DNA from 2 places in the Streptosporangium sp. NBC_01755 genome. Region 1 is predicted to be linked to the other one. Evidence: predicted binding sites of a transcription regulator. Region 1 holds the regulator's gene; the other holds the start of a gene.

Evidence for each region. Region 1 encodes LexA, which represses DNA repair genes until DNA is damaged. Its sites were predicted from a motif close to TCGAACANNTGTTCGA; they were not measured.
Region 2: the regulator LexA is predicted to act here: its motif matches at 2,516-2,531, upstream of OG884_RS29420 (SAV_6107 family HEPN domain-containing protein).

Annotation. Positions count from the first base shown of each region.
Region 1 covers NZ_CP109131.1:1,186,403-1,189,810, reverse strand. Annotated here, with positions in the region: gene leuS (leucine--tRNA ligase) at 1-1,077, shown strand, start outside; gene lexA (transcriptional repressor LexA) at 1,325-2,035, opposite strand; gene OG884_RS05015 (LysM peptidoglycan-binding domain-containing protein) at 2,733-3,005, shown strand.
Region 2 covers NZ_CP109131.1:6,178,610-6,182,017, reverse strand. Annotated here, with positions in the region: gene bldD (transcriptional regulator BldD) at 1-318, shown strand, start outside; gene OG884_RS29425 (PP2C family protein-serine/threonine phosphatase) at 536-1,666, shown strand; gene OG884_RS29420 (SAV_6107 family HEPN domain-containing protein) at 1,821-2,267, opposite strand; gene OG884_RS29415 (L,D-transpeptidase family protein) at 2,652-3,408, opposite strand, start outside.

The DNA.
Region 1 (3,408 bases):
GGCGAGGCCCTGGCGCCCAAGGGCGTCTCCCCGCTGGCCTCGGCGGAAGAGTGGGTCAACGTCTCCTGCCCCAAGTGCGGCGGCCCGGCCAGGCGCGACACCGACACGATGGACACCTTCGTCGACTCCTCGTGGTACTTCCTGCGCTACGTCAATCCCTCCTACGAGGACGGCCCGTTCGACGTCGAGGGTGTCCGCAGGTGGGGCCCGATCGACCAGTACGTCGGGGGCGTCGAGCACGCCGTGCTGCACCTGCTGTACTCCAGGTTCTTCACCAAGGTCCTGTACGACATGGGCATGGTCGACTTCGTCGAGCCCTTCACCCGCCTGCTGAACCAGGGGCAGGTCATCAACCAGGGCAAGGCGATGTCCAAGTCGCTGGGCAACGGCGTCGACCTGGGCGAGCAGATCGACGCCTACGGGGTCGACGCGGTCAGGCTGACCGTCGTCTTCGCCGGCCCGCCCGAGGATGACATCGACTGGGCCGACGTCTCGCCGGCCGCGTCCCAGAAGTTCCTGGCCCGGGCGTTCCGCGTCATGGCCGAGGCGGGTGCGGCCTCCGCCCCCGGTGTCGACTTCGCAGGCGGAGACCTGGATCTGCGCAAGGTCGTGCACCGCACGGTCGACGAGGTCACCAGGCTGGTCGACTCCCACCGCTTCAACGTCGCGGTGGCCCGGATGATGGAGCTGACGAGCGCGACCCGCAAGGCCATCGACTCCGGGCCCGGCGCCGCCGACCCCGCGGTCAGGGAGTCCGCCGAGACGCTGGCGGTCATGCTCTCCCTGGTCGCGCCGTACGCGGCGGAGGAGGGCTGGGAGCGGCTGGGGCACAGCGGCTCGGTCGCGGTCGCGGGCTGGCCGGTGGCGGATCCGGCGCTGCTCGTCCAGGACTCCGTCACCTGCGTCGTTCAGGTCGCGGGCAAGGTGCGCGACCGGCTGGAGGTCTCTCCGGAGATCTCCGAGGGAGATCTGGAGGCGCTGGCGCTGGCATCGGAGAAGGTCCGGTCCTTCCTGCCCGGCGGCACGCCGCGCAAGGTCATCGTCCGAGCGCCCAAGCTGGTCAACATCGTCCCGTAGACGTTCGAGAGGGGACGTTCGAGAGGGGCGCCCGTCCGGTGTGCGCCCCCCGAGCTTTCATGGGCGGGCCGACCTCTGGCCCGCCCGGCTCGGGCTCTGCCGTCCGGTCGTCGCACCGCCACCCGAAAATCGTCGCACCGCCACCCGAAAACACGCCGGGCGACCGGCACCCCGATATCGGGGTGCCGGTCGCCCGGCGTTTCGCGCGTCCCTTGGAGTGTTGACGTGCAGGTCGAAGGTGCGTGCTTCAGAGCTTGCGGAGGACCGCCACGACCTTGCCGAGCACGGTGGCCTCGTCACCCGGAATCGGGTCGTAGTTGGAGTTGTGCGGGACCAGCCAGACGTGGCCGTCCCTGCGCTTGAAGGTCTTGACCGTGGCCTCGCCGTCGATCATCGCCGCGACCACGTCACCGTTGTCGGCCACCGGCTGCTGGCGTACGACCACCCAGTCGCCGTTGGCGATGGCGGCCTCGATCATCGAGTCTCCGGTCACCTGGAGGAGGAAGAGCGTGCCCTCGCCGACGAGTTGCTTGGGCAGGGCGAAGACATCCTCGATGCTCTCCTCGGCGAGGATCGGGCCGCCGGCGGCGATCCGGCCGACGAGTGGCACGTAGGCGGCGGTCGGGCGGCTGACCGGGGTCTCGTCCTCACCGGAGTCGGGATCCACCCACAGCACGGGCTCGCCGGGAAGGCGCACCTCCAGGGCACGGGGGCGGTGCGGGTCACGCCGCAGATAGCCCTTGCGCTGCAACGCCGTCAGCTGGTGCGACACGCTGGAGGTGCTGGTGAGCTGAACGGCCTCACCGATCTCCCGCATGGACGGCGGATAACCGCGCTGCTGCACGGAGTCGCGGATCACCTCAAGGATCTTCCGCTGCCTGGGGGTGAGGCCAAGGGAGTCACGCCTTCGCACCGCCAGGTCGCTGGCGGCCGAACCGTTCTCGTTGTGCTGGCTCATACGAACTCCTCGCCTCCCGGTCTGTATCTGATGTGTCGCACACAGCGACCATATAATGGCCGAAGATCATACTCAAACAATTGTTCGAATGTCCTCGATATCGGCCACGCCGTGGTGTACAACATCGTACGGGAGTTCGATCGACATCGTGTTCGATTCACCGATCTTTCTTCGACATGTGTTCGGCCAGGTCGAGGGGATGGGGGCCACCGTGAAACCGACCGCGACGACACCACGATCCATGGCTGTGCCGAGACCCCGGACGGCGCGGCGATCATCGGGGGCACCGGGGGCACCGGGAGTACCGCGCCTACGCCTTGTGCCGCCACCGAGACCGGAGCCGGAGCCCACGCCGGAGCCTGCGCTGGATCCCGGCAGAGGGGCCGGGGGCGGGCGGGGCGCGGAAGGCGGAAGGGGGCCGGGGCGGCTCGGGCGGGAGCAGGCGGTCGGGCGGCCGCGCGATCCGAAGGCGAGGTCGGGGGCCGGGTGCGAAGCGGGGCCGCGACTCGGGCGTGGAGCGAGAGGTGGGCCCGGGCGAGAGCGGGGAGCCGGGCGAGAGCGGGGAGCCGGGCGTGGGGCAGGGCCGAAGCGGGCGCCGGGATCGGGGGCGGCTCGTGCGGGGGGTGTACGCCGCCCGGGGGTCACCCGCTCCCGGACCGTCGGGCGGCCGCTCCGGCTCACCCGGCGTGGGAGGATCGTGGCGGTGGTGGTGCTCGCGCTGTTCACCCTGGGGGTGCTCTGGATCGGCGGGCGCATCGACACGGCCCTGGCGGGCGAGCGGACAGGTCCTGAGGGCCTGCCCCGGATCACGGTGCACGCGGGCGACACGCTGTGGGAGATCGCGGACGCGCTGACGCAGGAGGGTGACGCCGGTCGGACGGTCCGCCGCATCGTGGACCTCAACGGGCTGGCCGGATCCGCGGTGCGGCCCGGAACCCGGCTCTATCTCCCCGAGGGTCTCATTCGCTGAGAAGGGGGGCGGTCGGTGGGGCGCGTGGGAGTGATGGGCGGGGCCTGGGGAAGGTGTGGGTGGGCCATGCGAAGAGGGTTCGCCGGGGCTCCTGCCTGACAGATCGGCCGGGACGCGTGTGAGGGAGGGGGTGTGCGGGGTGGAGGGCATTGCCCGATGGGCGACACGCCGAGACGTGACGGCTGATCAGCGACTTCGCGTGGCGGGGTCCTTTCAACTTGCGTTCATGGTCGCGCACTTCTACCGTTAGACCACAACATCTAGTGGCTGCACCGCAACACTTCACCACAGATTGTGTTTCCATTACCGCATCTCGACTATTCGAGGGGCGTGCGCGAGCGTCTCGACACGCACGTCGTGGGGCAGGTGAGGTGGGTGAGCCGCTCCCGCAGGTCAAGGAGGC
Region 2 (3,408 bases), 3.2 Mb from region 1:
GATTTCTACGGGGTGCCGGTATCGGAGTTGCTGCCCGGAGGGGCTGCTCCCAGCCCTCTCGGCCCGACACCGAAGCTTGTGATCGATCTTGAGCGCCTTGCCCAGCTCCCCAAGGAGAAGGCCGGCGCGCTCGCCCGTTACGCGGCCACCATCCAGAGCCAGCGTGGCGACTACAACGGCAAGGTGCTGTCCATCCGCCAGGAGGACCTCCGCTCCCTTGCCGTGATCTACGACAAGTCCCCCGGCGAGCTCACCGAGGAGCTCATCGGCTGGGGAGTCCTGGACCCCGAGGCGCGCCGCGCCGTCGAGTCCTTCTGACCACCTGACCGGTCGTGGGTGCGCCGGAACCGGCGTGCCCACTCCGCTCCCGAAAATCTTGCTCTCAGCGGAACGTTGACTTCATCCCGCCCCGGCCCACGGCCGCTGTGGTAGGAAAAGGCAAACATTCGATTGGCGAGATACGGTGGACATGACTTCGGGAGATGATCGGCTCGATCACTCTCGACCGCACCCGAAAAACCGTCTCCACTCCGTCATGGTGTCGCTGGGTTCAACCAGGACGCGCACTTTCCTGCGCCTGCTGGCATCGATCGGCACCACCAGGACCCAGGACACCCTGAAGCTGCTGCCGTTCGTCGTCATGGCCGTGGTGGCCGTGATCGACTTCGGCTCGGGCCCCACCTCCGGCCTCCTCCCGCTACTCGCCCTCGGCCCTGCCTTCGCCAGCGTGGCCTGCGGCCTGGGCCGCACCACCGTGATCGGCGCCGTCGCCCTGGTGCTGTGCGTCGCGCTCGGCATCTACAACGACATCCTCTGGACGCCCCGTACCAACATCACCATGTTCGCCATCCTCGGTGTCACCGTGGCCAGCGTGCTGGCCAGCGCCGGACGGCTGCGCCACGAGCGCCAGCTCGCCGACGTGCGCTCGGTGGCCGAGGCGGCCCAGCGGGTGCTGCTGCGCCCTGTGCCCCGCCGCGCCGGTCCCGGCATAGGCGTGGCCGTCTCGTACACCTCCGCCACGGCCGAGGCCAGGATCGGCGGTGACCTGTACGAGGTCGTCACCACCCCGCACGGGGTCCGGATCATCGTGGGAGACGTCCAGGGCAAGGGGCTGGAGGCCGTGGAGACCGCGGCCGTGGTGCTCGGCGCCTTCCGCGAGGCGGCCCACGACGAGAGGAAGCTCCAGGGCGTCGTGAAGCGGCTGGAGAAGGCGCTGACCCGCGAGTTGTCCGGCGAGCAGTTCGTGACCGCCGTACTGGCCGAGATCGGCGGCGGTTCCACCATCACCGTCATCAACTGCGGCCACCCCCCGCCCATGGTGCTGGACGCCGACGGCGTGATCTGGTTCGCCGACCCACCGGACGAGGCGCTACCGCTGGGGATGAGCACGCTCCAGGTCAGCAAGCCGTCGCCGCACCGCATCCCTTTCGAGCTGGGGGACCAGGTCCTCTTCTACACCGACGGGGTCATCGAGGCGCGCAGCGGAACCGGCGAGTTCTACCCGCTGTCGGAGCGGGCGTACCTGCTGGACGGCGAGGACCCTCAAGGGGCGCTGGACGCCCTGCGCGCGGACCTGCTCCACCACGTGGGCAGGCCGCTGGGCGATGACGCCGCCATGCTCCTGCTGCGCCAGCGCGCCGCCCACGAGAACTCCTCGGCGGCGTAAAAGCCAGACCAGGCCAGACCAGGCCAGACCGGCCCCCTTGGATCCGCTGCCACCGCGGCCGGTCAGCGGCGCCCCGCCGCGCTGTCGCCGGTCACCGCCGTGGCGAGGACCGGCTGACCGCCCCTCGCCACGGCAGGATCCCGCCGGAGGCGACCTAACCCGCCAGGGGGACTCGGCCGGGGAGCACGGGTTGCGCCGGCAGCCCGAGCAGGCTCTCGACCTCGGTGACGAAGCGCTCCGCCTCGGAGATGAGCTCCTCGGCGTCTCGCGACGACACCGTGCGGGTCAGACCCGCCTCCGCGGCGGCCCGCTTGGCCGCGCTCGTCTCGAAGTAGGGCGCCCACCCGGCCAGCCGGGGCTCGGCCTGCGGCAGCAGCTCCCAGGCACTGCGCAGCCTGCGCCTGCGGCCCTCCATTGGACGGGGTCGCGCGGCCAGGACGGCGGCGGCCGCCCTGAGCGCCGCGAGGTGGGCCGCGACGTAGCGAGCGGCGGAGGTCCGGGCGGCGGCGGCCTCTTCGAGGCAGTCGCGCGCGTCTGTGAGGTGCGCCCGCACCGTGGGGGACAGCCGGGGCCCACCGGAATCGCCGAGCCGAGGGGTCATGTGTGTCAGCCTCCTTGGTCGCAAGCGGCTCCCGGCGTTTTCACCGGCGGTGTCAACATTCGCAGACCCCACCGACAAATCCGCCGGGCGGCCGGACGAGGAGCTTCCCCTCTCCCCGCCCGCCCCGACCTGGGCCCGATCGTCTCCTCCGACGACGTGGATCCGGTCGACCACCCTGGACACGGGCCGCGAGCCCCGCGTCATTACATCGAACATAAATTCGACCACTAATGCTGTCAAGTAGAGCGACGAACAAAAGTTCGATCTTCTGATATGACGGACATGACGGAGGCCCCGGGAGATCTCCGTCTCCCGGGGCCCCTGCCCTCCGGCCACCGAACCGTCCGCCGGGTCAGTGCCCGCCGGATCGCCCGCTCCGCCGCACTACCGGGCGAACCTGCCTCGGACATGCACCGGCACCCCGGTGCCGATCAGACCGGGAAGGACCTCCGCCACGTGCATCGGCAACCGGACACAGCCGTGGGAGGCGGGTGCCAGCGGCACCGACAGCGCGCCGTGGAAGGCGATGCCACCGTTGAAGAAGATCGGGTTGTAGAGCTGGCCCAGGTAGGACTTGTGCCAGCCGTCCCTGCGCCAGGTGGTCTTGTAGTCGCCCGTCGGAGTGCGGGCGTCGCCGCAGAACCGCTGGGTCCTGCCCTCCCAGGTGGCCGTCTCGCAGTAGGCGATTCCACTGCCCGAGGAGGTGTGGCTGATCAGCTTCACCGCGCCGTTGACGTAGAGGACCATCACCTGGGTGGTGAGGTTCACCTCCACCCTGGTCGGCTTGCCCTTGGGGACGAGCACCTTCGGCGCCAGCGGGCTCTCCAGGGCCTTCCAGGTCCTGCGCGCCACGGTGCTGGTCGGCGAGATGCCGTTGACCTTCTGGAAGGCCCAGATCGCGGTCAGAGTCGCACCGCCGTAGCGGCCGTCGACCCTGCCCGGGGCGTAGCCGAGCTCGGCCAGCCTCTCCTGGAGCACCTTCACCGCGGCGCCCTTCGCGCCGAGCCTGAGCGTCTTGCCGGGGGCGGCGAACCGGGACACCTCGGTCCTCGTCGCGACGACCGGCGCGGCCGAGACCGTGGCCCGGGCCTCGGCCGCGCCCGCGGAAAAGGTGACGCCCACGGAAGAGAGGAGCACGGCC